One region of the Lactiplantibacillus sp. 7.2.4 genome, then DNA from elsewhere that is predicted to be linked to it. Evidence: predicted binding sites of a transcription regulator. Region 1 holds the regulator's gene; the other holds the start of a gene.
What was found. The regulator HrcA, encoded in region 1, represses chaperone genes, less so after heat shock. The targets are predictions, from matches to a motif close to TTAGCACTCNNNNNNNNNGAGTGCTAA.
Positions count from the first base shown of each region.

Region 2: groES (co-chaperone GroES) is a predicted target of HrcA. The motif match lies at 7,514-7,540, and genes of this name have one in related genera.

Region 1 is NZ_JAGYGS010000011.1:8,184-16,767, reverse strand. It holds gene KGF70_RS05620 (serine hydrolase) at 1-934, opposite strand, end outside; gene dnaJ (molecular chaperone DnaJ) at 1,353-2,495, opposite strand; gene dnaK (molecular chaperone DnaK) at 2,597-4,465, opposite strand; gene grpE (nucleotide exchange factor GrpE) at 4,506-5,114, opposite strand; gene hrcA (heat-inducible transcriptional repressor HrcA) at 5,135-6,178, opposite strand; gene budA (acetolactate decarboxylase) at 6,602-7,312, opposite strand; gene ribF (riboflavin biosynthesis protein RibF) at 7,316-8,314, opposite strand; gene truB (tRNA pseudouridine(55) synthase TruB) at 8,327-8,584, opposite strand, start outside.
Region 2 is NZ_JAGYGS010000003.1:107,283-115,866, reverse strand. It holds gene tsaB (tRNA (adenosine(37)-N6)-threonylcarbamoyltransferase complex dimerization subunit type 1 TsaB) at 1-622, shown strand, start outside; gene rimI (ribosomal protein S18-alanine N-acetyltransferase) at 606-1,184, shown strand; gene rimI (ribosomal protein S18-alanine N-acetyltransferase) at 1,177-1,632, shown strand; gene tsaD (tRNA (adenosine(37)-N6)-threonylcarbamoyltransferase complex transferase subunit TsaD) at 1,638-2,684, shown strand; gene KGF70_RS01905 (ABC-F family ATP-binding cassette domain-containing protein) at 2,905-4,887, opposite strand; gene KGF70_RS01900 (redox-sensing transcriptional repressor Rex) at 5,056-5,733, shown strand; gene KGF70_RS01895 (CPBP family intramembrane glutamic endopeptidase) at 5,845-6,489, opposite strand; gene groES (co-chaperone GroES) at 7,565-7,849, shown strand; gene groL (chaperonin GroEL) at 7,905-8,584, shown strand, end outside.

The DNA of each region.
Region 1 (8,584 bases):
TCAAAATCGCGCTTTCGACTGTAAATAAGTCGTGAACGCTCATATAAACTTGTCCTGTGCCTAACTCATTGGCCATCTGTGCCTTAGTTTCTGGCATTGTTTCTTGATAATCTGGAACCGTTTGATCAGCCGGTCCGCGATATCCGGTCGTGGCGCGTTGGCCTTGACCATGAATCAGAAAACCAGTCGATTGTAAGTCCAACTTATCAATAAACCGTTCCGTGAAGAAATGTTGATAACTTTCCCCCGTGACTTGACGAATAATACCCGCCAATAGTAAGAAATTGACCGATGAGTAATTCGAGATGCCATTCTTGTCTGGATAATAGTAGACATTATGTTTCGCGTAATCAATGACTTTATTCTCCGGCAAGTACTCCTTTGACCCGTTCTTAAGTCGAAATCCCGTGGTCATATCCAACATCTGCCGAATCGTCGTTTGACGACCGTGCTTGAGTGTTGGATAGTACATCGAAATCGGGTCAGTCAACTTAATTTTCCCCGCTTTGACGAGCTGCATAATACCAACGGCCGTCATCGATTTTTGAATCGATAAAATCTGATACTTAGAATCGACTTGATTACGTTCGTTTTTCGCTTTGTTCGCGTAACCAAAGGCCCGTTGGTAAATGACGTGGTCGTTCTTGACGACCAAGGCTGAACCAACAAAATGGCTTAGATTGAGTATTTTAGTAATCTGTTGATTCGTATCCTGGTTGTTTGAAAACGAGGTCTGATTAACCTTTTGACTCAAGATACTGTCTTTCAAGGCTGCTTTTTTGTTACGCGCCTTTTTGGTTTGTTGTTTCTTAGCAATTGCGGCCTGTCGCTCGGTATGATAGACATAGTAGCCGCCCCCAGCACCAACAATCAGCAGTCCAAGCAAAACTGTGACTAAAAGTTTGCTTCGCTTCACAATGATGAACCTCCCCATTAGCTATCAATTACGAACTGATTGGTGATATTAGCGCTATTTGCTAATAGGACGCTAAGTTCAAATATCAGTGTACCAACCGAACAGGTGCTTGTACGGGCGATACCTCAAAAAGAACAAAAACCTGCATTTGCGTGTCTGAACATGACATATTTGTAACGGTTTTGTAACATCAACGTTAGGCCCCCACACTTTAACGACGTATTACTTCACCTCCTTGACTAATTCTAGCACTCACGATTCACGAGATGACAGGATAATGTAACCGTTTGAGCAAAAACCGCGCTACTGAAAAGTTAGTTAATAAACAGAGTGGTCTCACTTTACAAGGCCACGAAAAAAAGCAGTCGGTCACCCTTCATTTTCATGAAAGATGATCGACTGCTACTTGTACGATTCTGGAATGAATTGACTGGTGTTAAACACCGCGTAACTTATCGAAGAGTGAACTCTTGCCGTTACCGGCGACCGTTTTACCGCTGGCTTTGGCAAAACTCTTCAACGCTTCTTTTTGGCCTTTGTTCAAATGGCTAGGCGTTTCAATGTTGACCGTGACCCGTTCGTCACCGTTCCCGTTACCACGTAAACGTGGCGCACCCTTGCCACGAAGCCGGAAAGTCGTTCCCGTCTGAGTTCCAGCCGGAATCTTCAACTTAACGTCACCGTGAACCGTCTTGACTTGAACTTCATCACCCAAGGCCGCTTGAACAAAGTCGATTGGCAACTTGAAGTAGATGGTCGCGCCATCCCGTTCAAAATCCTTGCTAGGTTCAACTCTAAAGATGATGAACAGATCCCCGTAAGGACCACCGTTCGTCCCGGCTTCACCTTGGTTTTGAAGACGCATTTGTTGGCCTTCTTCAACCCCAGCTGGAACCGTCACTTTGATGGAATGGCTTTGTTCAGTATGGCCAGTCCCACCACAAGTGGCACACTTGTCCTTGATTTCCTTACCAGTCCCATGACAAACGTCACAGACTTGTTGGCTCATCATCCGACCAAGTGGGGTATTCGTCTGAACTTGAATGTACCCAGCACCATGACACTTCGAACAAGTTACTGGCGAAGTCCCTGGCTTAGCACCAGTACCTTCACAAGTCTTACATTGTTCTTCGCGATTATAAGTGATCGTGGTCTTCTTGCCGAAGATGGCATCTTCAAACTTCAGTGACATCTCATATTGTAAGTCGCGTCCCTGTTGCGGACCAGCTGGATTAGCTCGCCGTGAGCCACCAGCACCGCCACCGAAAAACGAACTGAAAATATCTTCGAAGCCACCGCCACCGAAGCCGCCAAAGTCTTGACCACCAAACCCACCGGCACCACCGCCGAAGCCTTGTTGGCCACCAGTTGACCCAAATTGATCATACTGAGCCCGTTTTTGGGCGTCACCGAGTGTTTCGTACGCTTCGTTGACTGCTTTGAATTTTTCTTCCGCGCCAGGTTCATGGTTCAAATCAGGATGATACTTCTTCGAAAGCTTCCGATACGCTTTCTTGATTTCGTCCTGACTGGCATCCTTTTCAACACCCAGAACCTTATATAAGTCTTGCTCTGCCATTGTAACCTCCTAATGAACCTTAAATTAAGTCTCATTAATACTAGCATATTTGAACTAAAAAGGCCAAAGCCACGTGGCCTTGGCCTTTTGTTCTGACGATTTTACTTCTTGTCCTTGTCTTTATCCAAGTCTTCAAAGTCACCGTCAACCGTGTTGTCATCACCGCTCTTGGCTGAATCTGTGTTACCAGCGGCACTGCCGTCAGCACCAGCTTGACTACCCTGAGCTTCTTGAGCTTGTTGATACAACTTAACGGATAAGTCCTGAACGATCTTGTTCAAATCATCCTTCTTGGCCTTCATTTCGTCAATGTTGTTATCGTCTTGTGCCTTCTTCAAAGCATCGCGAGCATCTTGTGCCTTCTTAACTTCGTCTTCAGAAACTTTACCTTCAAGTTCCTTCAAAGTCTTGTCAGTCGTAAAGATCAATTGGTCAACTTCGTTCTTCAAGTCAACTTCTTCTTTACGCTTCTTGTCGGCATCTTCGTTTTCCTTGGCTTCCTTGACCATTTGATCGATTTCGTCGTCAGAAAGACCCGATGAACTCTTGATGGTAATCTTTTGTTCTTTGTTCGTACCCATATCCTTAGCAGAAACGTTCACGATACCGTTCTTATCAATATCGAACTTAACTTCGATTTGAGGAACCCCACGAGGCGCAGCCGGAATATCCGTTAATTGGAACCGACCGAGTGTCTTGTTGTCAGCCGCCATTGGCCGTTCACCTTGTAAGACATGAATGTCAACAGCTGGTTGGTTATCGGCTGCCGTACTGAAGACTTGGGATTTGCTAGTTGGAATCGTCGTGTTACGATCGATCAACTTAGTGAAGACCCCACCTATGGTTTCAATACCAAGTGAAAGTGGCGTTACATCAAGTAAAACAACGTCCTTAACATCACCGGTAATCACACCACCTTGAACTGCGGCACCTAAAGCAACCGCTTCGTCAGGGTTGATGGAGTGGTTAGATTCCTTGCCAGTCCACTTTTCAACGGCTTCTTGAACGGCTGGAATCCGAGTAGAACCACCATTTAAGATAACAACGTCTAAGTCGCTAGCGGATAAATCAGCATCCTTCAACGCATTTTCAACTGGGATCCGTGTCTTTTCAACTAAGTCAGAAGTCAATTCGTTGAATTTGGCACGCGTTAACGTGGTTTCCAAATGCAATGGGCCACTGGCACCAGCGGAAATGAATGGTAAGCTGATTTGTGCTTCAGAAACCCCAGAGAGGTCCTTCTTCGCTTTTTCAGCAGCATCCTTTAACCGTTGTAAGGCCATCTTGTCTTGTGACAAGTCGACACCGTTGTCAGCCTTGAAGTTGGCAATTAACCAGTCGATGATCTTTTGGTCAAAGTCGTCACCACCAAGGTGAGTATCACCATTCGTTGATAACACTTCGAAGACCCCGTCGCCTAATTCCAAGATGGAGACATCAAAAGTCCCACCACCAAGGTCATAAACTAAGATTTTTTCATCTTTGTCGGTCTTATCCAAACCATATGCCAAAGCAGCGGCAGTTGGTTCGTTAATAATCCGTTCAATGTTTAAACCGGCAATCTTACCAGCATCCTTAGTGGCTTGCCGTTGTGCATCGTTAAAGTAAGCAGGTACCGTAACGACCGCTTTTTCAACTGTGTCGCCAAGGTAGTCTTCAGCAAAGCCCTTGATGTATTGTAAGATCATCGCTGAAATTTGTTGTGGCGTGTAGTCTTTACCTTCGATAGAAACTTTGTACCCTGCTTCACCCATGTGACGCTTGATTGAAGCAACCGTATTTGGGTTGGTGATCGCTTGCCGCTTAGCAACTTCACCAACTTGAGTTTCGCCATCTTTGAAAGCAACTACTGATGGCACCGTCCGGCCACCTTCAGGAGTCGTGATAATTTTAGGTTCTGTACCTTCAAGAACCGCTACCGCAGAGTTAGTAGTCCCGAGGTCAATCCCGATAATTTTATTACTTGCCATAAATTAACAAACCTCTTTTAAATTAATTTTATTTTTTGATTTATTGTGCCACAACGACCATCGCTGGACGGAGGGTCCGATCTTTCAACAGGTAACCCCGTTGTAAGACTTGAACCACCGTATCAGCTGGGTGATCATCATCGACCGGCACTGTTTGAACAGCTTGGTGAACGTTTGGATCAAACTTTTCACCCGCAGCCGCAACTTCAGTGACCCCATGTTTCTTCAAAGCATCTTGTAGATGACCATAGACCATCTCAACACCCTTCTTCAACTGTTGGGCCGCTTCATCGTCCGCTTCAGTTGCCAACGCCCGTTCCAGATTATCTAGAACGGGTAAAACGTCTTTTGCGAGAGCCTGACCGTCATACTTGAGCAACGCCGCTTGTTCTTTCTTGTTGCGGTTTTGCATGTTAACGATTTCGGCCTGTGCGCGTAGTAATTGATCGTCTTTATCAGCTAACTGCGCTTTTAAATCAGCAATTTGCTGCGCTTGTGGGTCAACTTGAGTGGCTTTTGCAGTTTGCTCGGCTTGCTCAGTTGCACTCGTTGCTGCCTTTGCAGTTTCACTGGCAGTTGAAGTTGTCGCTGAATCAGTGGACGTCGACTGAGTCTCCTCAGACGTCGCACGCGTTGATTTTTTTGCCAATGTTTTCATCTCCCTGTCCGTCACTCGTCAAAGTACCGGTAGTAATCTAATAATTTGCGGGCCAGTTCACGCTGGAACGCGCCCATCAGTCCAATCATCCGCGAGTACGGCATTGCAGTCGGTCCAAGCAGTGCAATGACCCCTTGACCGTGCTGATCAACATCGTAAGTCGCCGTGATTAAACTGTAGTTCTTCAGCAAATCGTTGGTGATCTCATTACCGATACGCACTTGAATGTGCTGACCAGGTGGGCCAATCACATTAGCTAAGCGATCTGTTTGATCCAGTAACGAGTACAATGACCTTAATTCCTTAGGGCTCTGCTGGTCAGTATAGTTGAATAGATTCAACTTACCGCCAACATAGAAGCGCTCAGAAGCTGCCTTGGACAACACACTGCCAAAGATATCTAAGAACCCATCTGGATCTTGCAAGTACTGTGCAAGCTTCATTGGAATCTCATGATTCAATTGACGGAGGACGTCTTGTAACGGCAGGCCAACCAGTTGATCATCGATAAAGCGAACGACTGGCTCGAGCTCGTCTCCCGAAATATCATTAGGAATCGTAAACGTCTGGTTCTCGACATCACCGTTATTCGTCACCAGAATAGCCATGACCTGGTGATTACCTAATGGCACCAATCGAAATCCACTTAAGCGACTGTCCTTTAACTCTGGTCGCAACGTAAAAGTCGTGTAACTCGTGAGCTGTGATAAAATATCCGCTGACTGAGCCACGATTTCATCAATCTTATGAAACTCGCCACCTAGCGAATGTTGAATCACCTTCAAGTCTTGGCTATCAACCTTTTCGGGTTTCAAAATATGATCAACATAGTAGCGATACCCTTTGATCGATGGAATCCGACCTGAAGACAAATGCGTTTTGACGATTAACCCTAAGTCTTCCAAATGCGCCATTTCATTACGAATCGTTGCCGAACTGACCTTCATCGGTAGTTCTTGAACCAACGTTTTGGAGCCGACTGGATTACCGCCCTCGGTATAGTCACGGACAATTGCCGTTAAAATTAGGCTTTGTCGTTCAGTTAACGTGATCATCACCTCTTTTTAGCACTTAACTTAATGGAGTGCTAACACAATTACTAATATAACAACCCCCCCGACGAAAGTCAAGGGAAGACAAAGTATTTCTGGAAAAGAATGTCACTGATTTCATTTCAAAAACCATTGCCATGTAAAGGCTGGCTTCACCTTGATCAGCTTTAGCACTCCTAACCTTCGAGTGCTAATATACACCCTTTAATTAGGCAATGCAAGCGGGATGCCTGTATCGTGTTTGCTAGTTTGTCGGTCCCGAGTTGACGGTCTTAAACGCACCGCTTGTCTCGGTCGTTCAAGCATTATCAGCAATTTTAAATTAGCAAGCCAACCTTCAAACAAAGCGCCAACTAAAAAACTCCCAGAAATTATTCGTTTCCGAGAGTTGAGCTTGATTTCAACCAAGCGCCGTCGTTGACTAGTCTAGCGTTCCGCCTTATTGATGGCGTGGTCGATCGTTTCATTATCAAATTGTTCTTGTAAATAAGCTTCATTATCAATTGGCAAGTGCACGTGGAAATCAGCAAAATGTTGCACTTTCAACGTCGCTTGCGCAATTTCAAAGCCCAGTAAGTGGCCGCCTAATTGGTGATCAGCACTGAGAAAATGCAAATGGAAGCCACCTACCGTCGCGCCCTGGAACAAGTGTGGTGCATAGTAGCCAATGATCGTGCCATCGACGTTTTCACCGGTAAATTCTGGTTGGGTCGCCGTTGCTTCAACCAATGTCTTGTAAGGCGGTTCCTGCCGTGGCGCAACCCGGGTCTTGACCTTAGCAAACGTCCCGTCGACACGAATCGCAGCAAAGACGTTGGTCAACCGGTAATCACGAATCACTTGTTGTTCAAAGTCAGCTTGCTTCAGGTCAGCAAGTTGTGCACTGATCGTTGGCTTTTCAAAGTGCACCGATGCAAATGGCAAGGTCTCATCAGCCGCAATCTCGCGGATCTGACCATCTTCACGTGCCTGATAAGCATGGCCATCCAAAATAATGACCTCTCCGTTCAACCCGTCCAACGTCCCGATGCCCGTGTCTCCATGCGTTAAGAGTTCACCAGCCGTAATCGTGCCATCAAATAAACCAGGAACGAGTAAACCGAGTGTGCCGTGTTGAAAAATTGTGCTTGTATCCATCATCTATGCCTCCAATGAATTTGATTGTGCTGTCACTTGTAACCGTGGTGTTGCTTGGAATGGGTGTGCGTCGTAATAATCACGCGTCGCTTGTTCGTCATGTTTTAACTGCTCGACAAGCGCATCCGCGCCGGAAAATTTAATTTCCCCGCGCATTCGGTGACCCCACCGAACGGTCAAATGCTGACCGTATAAGTCACCATGAAAATCGAGCAAATAAATTTCAACGGTAATCGGCCGATGATCGCCGAACGTGACGTTGCGCCCAACTGAGGCCATCCCCATCACCCATTGACTGCCCGTTTTGACCATCGTCGCATAAATGCCGATTCCCGGCACTCTGGTATTCGAATCATGCGCCACGTTGGCAGTCGGAAATCCAAGCGTCCTTCCACGGGCTTCACCATGGACGACCTCACCGGCAGTTTCATATTGATAGCCTAATAAACGGTTGGCGACGTCAATTTGGCCGTCATCCAATGCCTGTCGAATGCGTGTAGAGCTGATTTTTTCAGCATCCAATTCCGCTTTGGGCACTTCGATAATGTTAAACCGGTCGCGGCCATAGTCGTTGAGCCGTTGCATATTCGCGATATCAGCCGGACCATACGTGTAATCAAAGCCTGCGACGACGGTGGTGGCGTGTAGCCCCACAATCAGCTGATCGACGAACGTTTGCGGTGGCATGGCACCGACCGTTGCATCAAAATGCAGCACGTATAAAATGTCGACGCCTAGTTCAGCCATCAGCGTGGTCTTTTGGTCGATCGTGGTCAAATATCGCACCTGTTGCGGATCCGTGTGCTGAAAAACGACCGAGGGATGCTGGTCAAACGTCATCACTGCGAGCTTGGCCCCCTGAGTTTGGGCGGCTTGACGCGCAGTTGCGACAACTTGTTGATGTCCGCGGTGAACGCCGTCAAAAAAGCCGAGCGCCAAGACAATTGGCCCAGCGGGAATTTGGCTCGCCGCCACGGGGTACTTTAAATTAATCACCTGCATGACAAAAACTCCTTAATTGACCGCAAACATTTTAAACGGCTTGTACCGCTGTTCGTCCGGTCGATAACTATATAGACATTTTAGGCTGTTTTGGTAAACTAACGCAACCATCGTGTTCGCATCTGGTGCGGATTGTTGCCCCTCAGCGGCTGAAATTGGGGCACCGTTCTTAACACGCTGCCACTGTTCATCAGTCAGAGTCACCCGTGGGTATTGACTGAGCGCTTTGTCGATAGGTGCTAGCAATTCGCCAGCTGTCCCGGCATCTGC
Region 2 (8,584 bases), on a different contig from region 1:
TAGTAGTACATTATTACCAATCATCGAACAGGCGATGGCCCAAGCCAAGGTGAAGCCAGAAGAACTCGAGCGGGTCGTCGTGGCGGCCGGACCGGGATCCTACACGGGATTGCGAATTGGCGTCACGACTGCAAAGACGCTGGCCTTTACATTAAACAAGGCGTTAGTCGGCGTTTCAAGTCTCGCTGTGTTGGCTGGCAATGTCGTTACGGAAGGACAACTCGTTGCGCCACTATTTGATGCGCGGCGTGACAACGTCTTTGCCGGACTCTATCGCATTGAAAACCAGCGCCCAGTGAACATCATCGCCGACCAACATGTGAGTGTTGCAGCCTGGGGGGAACAATTAGCGGCTTATAATGAACCGATTATCTTTATTGGTAGTGACGTGGATAAATACGCTGCGCCATTACAGCAACAGTTAACGACCCAATTTGTCCGGGCTCAACCGCAATTGGATCTGCCACAAGCAGCTGTTTTGGGCTTGATGGGACGGACGATGACCCCTGTCAGTGAAATTCATAATTTTGTGCCGAACTACTTGCGGTTAACGCAAGCCGAACGTGATTGGCAAGCCAAGCACCCAGAAAAGGAACATGCGCCCTATGTTGAAAAAATTTAAGGAGTACTTTCAGAAAATCAGAACTGGTGGCAATCAACGACGTCAACGCGTCCTCGCCATCCAAAATCATATCGTCCAAGTTGGTGCGACGAACTACTATGTGTCACGCGCGTTAATTACGGATGTGCCCGAAATGTTGGCGATTGAACGAGCGGTGTATGCCGGGCAAACGCCGTGGGACGAGAATGCGTTTAAGACCGAGTTACGACGGCAAAGTGGTCGTTTTTATATTGTGATGCGCCATGAAGACCGACTCGTTGCATTTTGTGGCTGTGTCTTCGATGACCGGCGGCAAGATGCCCATATCACTAATATTGCCGTTCATCCGGACGTACAAGGTCGCGGCCTTGGGCATTTTATGATGCAGGTGATGATGAAACGTGCTCGGAAACTAAATTATCAAACCGTCACGTTAGAAGTTCGTTACAGTAATACGACGGCGCAGCAACTCTATCAGGACCTCGGTTTTGAAAAGACTGGCATTAAAAAGCGCTACTATTTTGGCGACCACGAAGATGCCATCGATATGACGTATCGAATTCCGGTTGCGGCCAATGACTGAACGGCAGTTGGTGACGGCGTCTGACTTGCCGGCTGAACAGGTTGCTCAGATTTGTTACCAACTAGCGACCAAGGCGTACGCCCAGGGTTCGCCGTGGCGACAGGCGACTTTTGCCAGTGATGTGGCGCTACCAACTGCCCATTACGCGTTATTGCGATGGCAGGGGGCGTTCGTTGGCTTCATCAGCCGTTCGACGGTGCTCGATGAGACGGAGATTACGAATATTGCGATCGACCCGGCGTATCAGCGTCAAGGGCACGCCCGGTGGTTGTTAACGCAATGCTTATCGCAATTGTCAGCCGGCACGGTATTTTTAGAAGTGCGCGCACATAATATTGCTGCGCAGCGCTTGTATCAACAAGTGGGCTTTGAGCAGATCGCCACGCGCAAGGCCTACTATCAGGATCCCGATGAAGATGCGTGGATCATGCGAAAAATTATCGATTAAAAAGGATGGAAACCGTGGAAAAACAAAACTTGATATTAGCGTTTGAATCTAGTTGTGATGAGACGAGTGTGGCGGTCATCAAGGACGGCCACGAGATCTTATCAAATGTGATTGCAACGCAGATTAATAGTCATAAGCGGTTTGGCGGCGTCGTTCCCGAAGTTGCCAGCCGTCATCATATTGAACAAATTACGATTTGTATTGAAGCAGCTTTGGAAGAAGCACACGTGGGCTACGACGATTTGGATGCCGTTGCTGTAACCTATGGCCCAGGACTTGTCGGGGCCTTATTAGTAGGCGTTAATGCAGCCAAGACAGTCGCTTACGCTCACCATTTACCATTGATTCCAGTTAACCATATGGCCGGCCATATCTACGCGGCCCGGTTTTTGGAACCGTTCGAATTCCCGTTAATGGCACTGCTCGTGTCTGGCGGCCATACCGAACTGGTTTACATGCAGGCGGATGGTCAATTTGAAATCATTGGTGAGACGCGAGACGATGCGGCTGGAGAAGCTTACGATAAAATAGGTCGTGTGCTGGGTGTGCCTTATCCAGCGGGGAAAGTTATTGATGAGATGGCCCATCAAGGTCACGATACCTTCAACTTCCCCCGGGCAATGATTGATGAAGATAACTACGATTTCAGCTTTAGCGGGCTGAAGAGTGCCTTCATCAATACAGTTCATCATGCTGACCAGATTGGTGAAACGCTTGATAAAAACGATTTGGCTGCTAGTTTTCAAGCCAGTGTTGTCGACGTTTTGATGAGCAAGACGTTGCGGGTCTTGAAGCAATACCCAGTCAAACAACTCGTCTTGGCGGGGGGCGTTGCGGCCAATCGCGGCTTACGTGAACGTCTCCAACGCGATTTGCCAGCGGCGTTTCCAGACACCAAACTCATTTTGGCGCCATTGAAACTCTGTGGTGACAACGGTGCAATGATTGGTGCAGCCGGCTATGTGCAATATCAACACCACCAATTCGGTGATGCGACCCTCAATGCTGATCCCAGTCTGGAGTTTGACTGGATGCCAGGAATGTTGAAATAAATCAAAAATTGGCAGTCAGTCCAAATTAAGGACGACTGCCAATTTTTAGTTGGTTCTGTTGAAGCTAGATGGTCACAAACGAAAACGGACCGTCGTTTCAGTGATGTTAACTAGCGCAAAACCAAAATAGCCGCCGCAATTTTCCATAATGGAAAGACTTGCGGCGACTATTTTGGTTTCTCGGATAACCGAGTTTTAGCGAATGATTTACAAAACCGGCCTAATCAAAGGCTTCCAGAGCCTCAGCTTGTTCAGTCCATTCCGTTTCAACTTGCTCTTGTTGCGCGCTGATTTCATCCAGCTCTTTTTGTAGATCTGTTAAGCGGCCAACATCCGCTGAGACTTCAGGTTGGGCCATTTCAGTTTGGATTTTAGTGGCTTGCTCATCGAGCGTAGTCATTTGTTCTTCCAGCGCTGCCACGGTTCGTTCCAATTTACGCTTTTCACGTTGCTGTTGCTTGCTAGCTTGATAATCTTGCTGGCCCTTTGAGCGGGGTGCAGCGGTTGCAGCAGAACTTGGCTCTGCGGCGTTAGCGCTAGCTGCTGATTCAGCGGCCTGACTAGCTGCGGCGGCCGCCATTTCAGCTTGTTCCTGTTTCTTATCGATATAATAATCGTAATCGCCAAGGAAGAGTTCGGTTCCTTCTGGCGAGACTTCCACGACACTGGTTGCCACTTGGTTGATGAAGTAGCGGTCATGTGAAACGAAGAGGAGGGTACCATCAAAATCATTGAGGGCCACTTCCAACACTTCGCGACTGTCGATGTCCAAGTGATTGGTCGGTTCGTCCAAAATCAAAAAGTTATCATTTTGCATCGCGAGTTTCGTCAGCAATAACCGCGCGCGTTCACCACCAGATAGCGCGTGAACCGGTTTGTCGACATCGGCACCCGTGAACAGGAAACTTCCCAAAATCGTCCGAATATCCTTTTCGGGCGTGGTGGGATGTTCGTCCCAGAGTTCACTCAAAACGGTCTTTTTGTCATTTAAGTTGCGTTGCTCTTGGTCATAGTAGCCCGTGACAACGCCGGTACCGAAGACGGCCTGGCTTTTGATGAACGGAATCTGGCCGAGGATACTCTTGAGAAAAGTCGACTTACCGATTCCGTTTGGACCCACGATGGCGATGGCTTCGTGCTTCTTAACGTTTAAGTTATCCGGTTCAGACAGAATATGCCCATCATAACCGACTGCCGCATCCTTGACGGTCAAAACGATATTACCGCTCTGCTTTGCAGCGTGAAACCCAAAGTGGGCCGTTTTTTCATCACTATCAGGTCGATCGATTCGGTCCATTTTAGCCAACTGTTTCCGCCGCGCTTGAGCTCGCTTGGTCGTCGAGGCCCGCACGATATTCCGGTTGACAAAGTCTTCGAGCTTGCTAATCTCAGCTTGTTGCTTTTCGTAATGCTTCCACTGAGCTTGAATCCGAGCGGCCTTTTCTTGTACAAACTGGTCGTAGTTTCCGGTATAGTGCACCATTTCGTGATGTGACAGGTCGTACACTTCATTGACGACGCGGTCTAAGAAGTAGCGGTCATGGCTGACGATCAGTAGGGCACCGGCATAGGATTGTAAGTAACTTTCAAGCCACGTCAACGTTTCAACGTCCAAGTGGTTGGTCGGTTCGTCCAGAATCAGTAAATCGCGTTTTTCTAGTAGTAGCTTTGCTAAGGCCAGCTGAGTTTTTTGCCCACCGGAAAGTTCGGTGACCGACTTGTCATAAACGTCGGCATCGAACTGAAAACCGTGTAGGACACCACGGATTTCGGCCTGGTAGCCATAGCCATTTTTCTGTTGAAATTCTGTCTGAACTTGGTCGTAAGTTTTTAAGGTTTGTTGGTAGGCCTGGTCATCGTTCATGATGGCGGGGTCGCTGAGCTGATTTTCAAGCGCATGCATCCGCTTTTCAATGGCGTGTAGTTCAGCAAACACGCTGCTCATTTCTTCCCAGATCGTATTTTGACTATCCAATCCTTGGTCTTGAGCTAAGTAACCGATCGTTAGACCCTTGCGCATCGATATTTGGCCTTCGTCAGGCACGGTCTCGCCGGCAATCATTTTAAGTAAGGTTGATTTACCAGCACCGTTGCGGCCGACTAAGGCAACGCGGGCGTGTTCTTGGATGTCCATTTGTACGTTATCGAACAAGACATCGGCGCCAAAACGCCGCATAACTTGCTGTACTTGTAGTAAAATCACGCTTTATTAAGCTCCTTTCACATTTGATTCGTGAGATAATTGTAGCATATTGTTACGGTTCGACCCAATTATTCGGAATAATAAGTAATTATTATTTCACAAAGTCGCAGGTTATGCTAGAATAGTGTCAGCAAATTCACAAACTTTTGATTGGGAGGAAACGTCCGAATGGCAGAGACAAAGATTCCACGGGCAACGGCAAAACGATTACCAATTTATTATCGCTATTTGAATATCTTACTAGACGCAGATAAGAAACGGGTATCGTCAACTGAATTGTCCGAGGCGGTTAAAGTAGATTCAGCAACGATTCGGCGTGATTTTTCGTATTTTGGGGCCCTCGGTAAACGCGGGTATGGATACGATGTTGAAACGCTGCTGGCATTTTTCAAAAAAATTCTAAATCAGGACATGCTAACCAACGTCGCGCTGATTGGGGTCGGTAATTTAGGCCACGCCCTGTTGAATTTTAATTTCCATAAAAATAGTAATGTCCGGATCTCAGCGGCTTTTGATGTTAATGAAGCCATTGCAAATACGGTCCAGAGTGGGGTTCCCGTCTATCCAATGACGGAACTCAAAAAGCAATTGATCGAACAACAGATTGAAATTGCCATCTTAACGGTGCCAACAACGGTTGTTCAAAAGATTACCGATGAGTTAGTTGATGCGAATGTTAAAGGCATCATGAACTTTACCCCATTGCGGATCTCAGTTCCAGAAACAGTGCGGGTTCAAAACGTTGATTTAACCAATGAATTGCAGACCTTAATTTACTTTATTGAACATTATGGTCAACAATTGGGTGACAACGGTCAAGATGAACCAGACGAAGATGAAGATTAGTCTGCGCATGCATCTCAAGATTATGATACCAAAAAGCTTCTCTGAAATAAATTTTCGGAGAAGCTTTTTTGAACGTCTAAATTAATGCCACGAACGAATAAGCGGCGCAATCTAATGAAGTGCAGTCAAGAGCGTCGGCACAACGACCGCAGCGTTCATCAAAATATGAGACGTCATCGAAGTCTGAATTCGGCCGGTATGTTGATAAAGCCAGCAGAACAGCAATCCAACGAAGGCGTAGAGAATTAGATGACCGTCCGCGTGGGCGAGGCTGAAGAGAAAGCTCGAAATCAAGGCGGCCCCGATTTTGCCGGTCACCGCACTCAAGTTACCAAAGATGACCTTGCGGAAGACGATTTCTTCCATAATTGGGGCACCCACGATAATGGCTAAGAAAAATACCGGGTATTGTTGCCCAACGGTGAGTAGGGTCGACGTATTGTTGGAAGCCGTCGATTGCCCCAACATCGCAGTTATTTTAAGAATCAGGACTTGGCCGACAATGACTAGGACGAGCCCAATCAGGCCCCATAGAATGGCGACCAGCCAGTTACTGCGCTGCTGCTCAACGGCGTTTTTGGCTGTCATTCGGCGTGCTAGCCACAGCAATAACAGTGCGCCGACCAAGTAGTCGACCGTTTGAATCAAGAAGACTTGGGACCCCAGTTGATGAAAGGCGGCCACTAAGACGCTTGGTAGCGCATAAACAATAAAATAAATAATCAGAATTAAGATTGATTGGCGGCGATTAACCATCAGCTCACGTCCTTTTTGAAAGTTTGTTTGATTTTTTCATTAACACACGCATTGTGTTCGTTAATTTATCATGAATCATGATTAAATCATGGTGTTTTCTGAGTTCAAGCCCGCCAGCTGAGACCCGCTGGAAACAGTGCGAATTTGCGTAAACCTGCTGTTGTGGATGCTTCCTACGCCGGCTTCCAGGTATTTCTGACAACGCTGGAACGCGATGGACACAGATTTAAGCCGACAAACCACGTCTTAAATACTGGTCTTCCACTAACCAAGCACACAACGCTTGCTAAGTGGAATTTCATCGCTGAGCATTGTCAGAAACACCTTCCAGCCGGGGATGGTATTCGAAAGGCAGACATGTGCGGCCCCAACATTTTGTTGGATTAGTCGTTGATTCCCTGGTACAGGGCCATTTTGACTTTAACTGTCAGACCGACTCCAACATATAGCAATACTTTTTACCAATGCTTTAAGGTTCCTGACAAACAGCTTCACTTAGCTTGTCAGAATCTTCTTTAGTCGTTTGAGATAGCAAAGTTTCGAATTATAAACAAAGGCTATTTTATCGACTAAATTCAAAACTAGTGTCCGTTGAAATTAGTGAATCATATCCAAGTAATCTGATCAGTACTAAAATGCCATAAAACAGCATCAATACTGATCAAAAAGTTTGCCTGAAGGGCCGGTCACTTAATATCCAGTGGTCAATTGTACCAAGATAGCTGGGCGTTCATCCGTCATTCGAGCGGTTTCCCGACCGGAGGGGCTGGCTGACAATGCTCAAATCGATGTCCGCCCTGTTCCAGCGTTGTCAGCCAGCCCCGGAGGTCGGAATCGGACGCGCATCGGCTGACGAACAGGAATCCACCAACTGGCACATTTTAATCATCATGAATACAAAATAATAACAAGCACAACACATATTAACACGATAATACCCATTATAGTCGATTTGACATTCTTTGACTAATAATTGACAAATCACTTGCAATCTCAAATTAAAATGATATAGTTGACAATGTAATTAGCACTTGAGGTTCAGGAGTGCTAAAAAAGAATAAATGGAGGGATTCACGTGTTAAAACCATTAGGAGATCGCGTTATCTTGCAACAACAAGAAGAAGAAGAACAAACCATTGGCGGTATTGTTATCGCCAATAACGCTAAGGAAAAGCCCCAAAGCGGCAAGGTTGTTGCCGTCAATGACGGTCGTGTTTTAGATAACGGGACAAAAGTTGACCCCAGCGTGAAGGTCGGCGATCAAGTCTTATTTGACAAGTATGCCGGTACTGAAGTGAAGTACCAAGGTGATAAGTACTTGGTATTGCACGAAAAAGATATCGTTGCAATCGAAGACTAATCCATTTAAAGGACGCAATTTAAAATAAACTAAATTCATGAGGTGAATAAGGATAATGGCTAAAGAATTAAAGTTCTCTGAAGATGCACGTTCAGCTATGCTAAAAGGTGTCGACCAATTAGCTAACACAGTTAAGTCAACGTTAGGGCCTAAGGGTCGCAACGTCGTATTGGAACAATCATATGGTTCACCAACCATTACTAATGATGGGGTTACCATTGCCAAAGCCATCGAATTAGATGACCACTTTGAAAACATGGGTGCCAAGTTAGTTTCTGAAGTTGCTTCAAAGACTAATGACATCGCCGGTGATGGGACCACCACTGCGACTGTTTTGACGCAATCCATCGTAACGGAAGGTATGAAGAACGTTACGGCCGGTGCTAACCCTGTTGGCATTCGTCGTGGGATTGAAGAAGCTACTAAGACGGCGGTTGACTCATTACACGCGATGGCACACGAAGTTAAGACGCAAGAAGATATTGCGCAAATCGCTTCTGTTTCATCAGCAAGTGAAGAAACTGGTAAGTTAATTGCTGAAGCTATGGAAAAAGTTGGTCATGATGGTGTCATCACGATTGAAGAATCCCGTGGTGTTGATACGAGCTTGGACGTTGTTGAAGGGATGCAATTCGACCGCGGCTACTTATCACAATACATGGTTACTGATAATGATAAGATGGAAGCCGACTTGGACAACCCTTATATCTTAATCACAGATAAGAAGATTTCAAA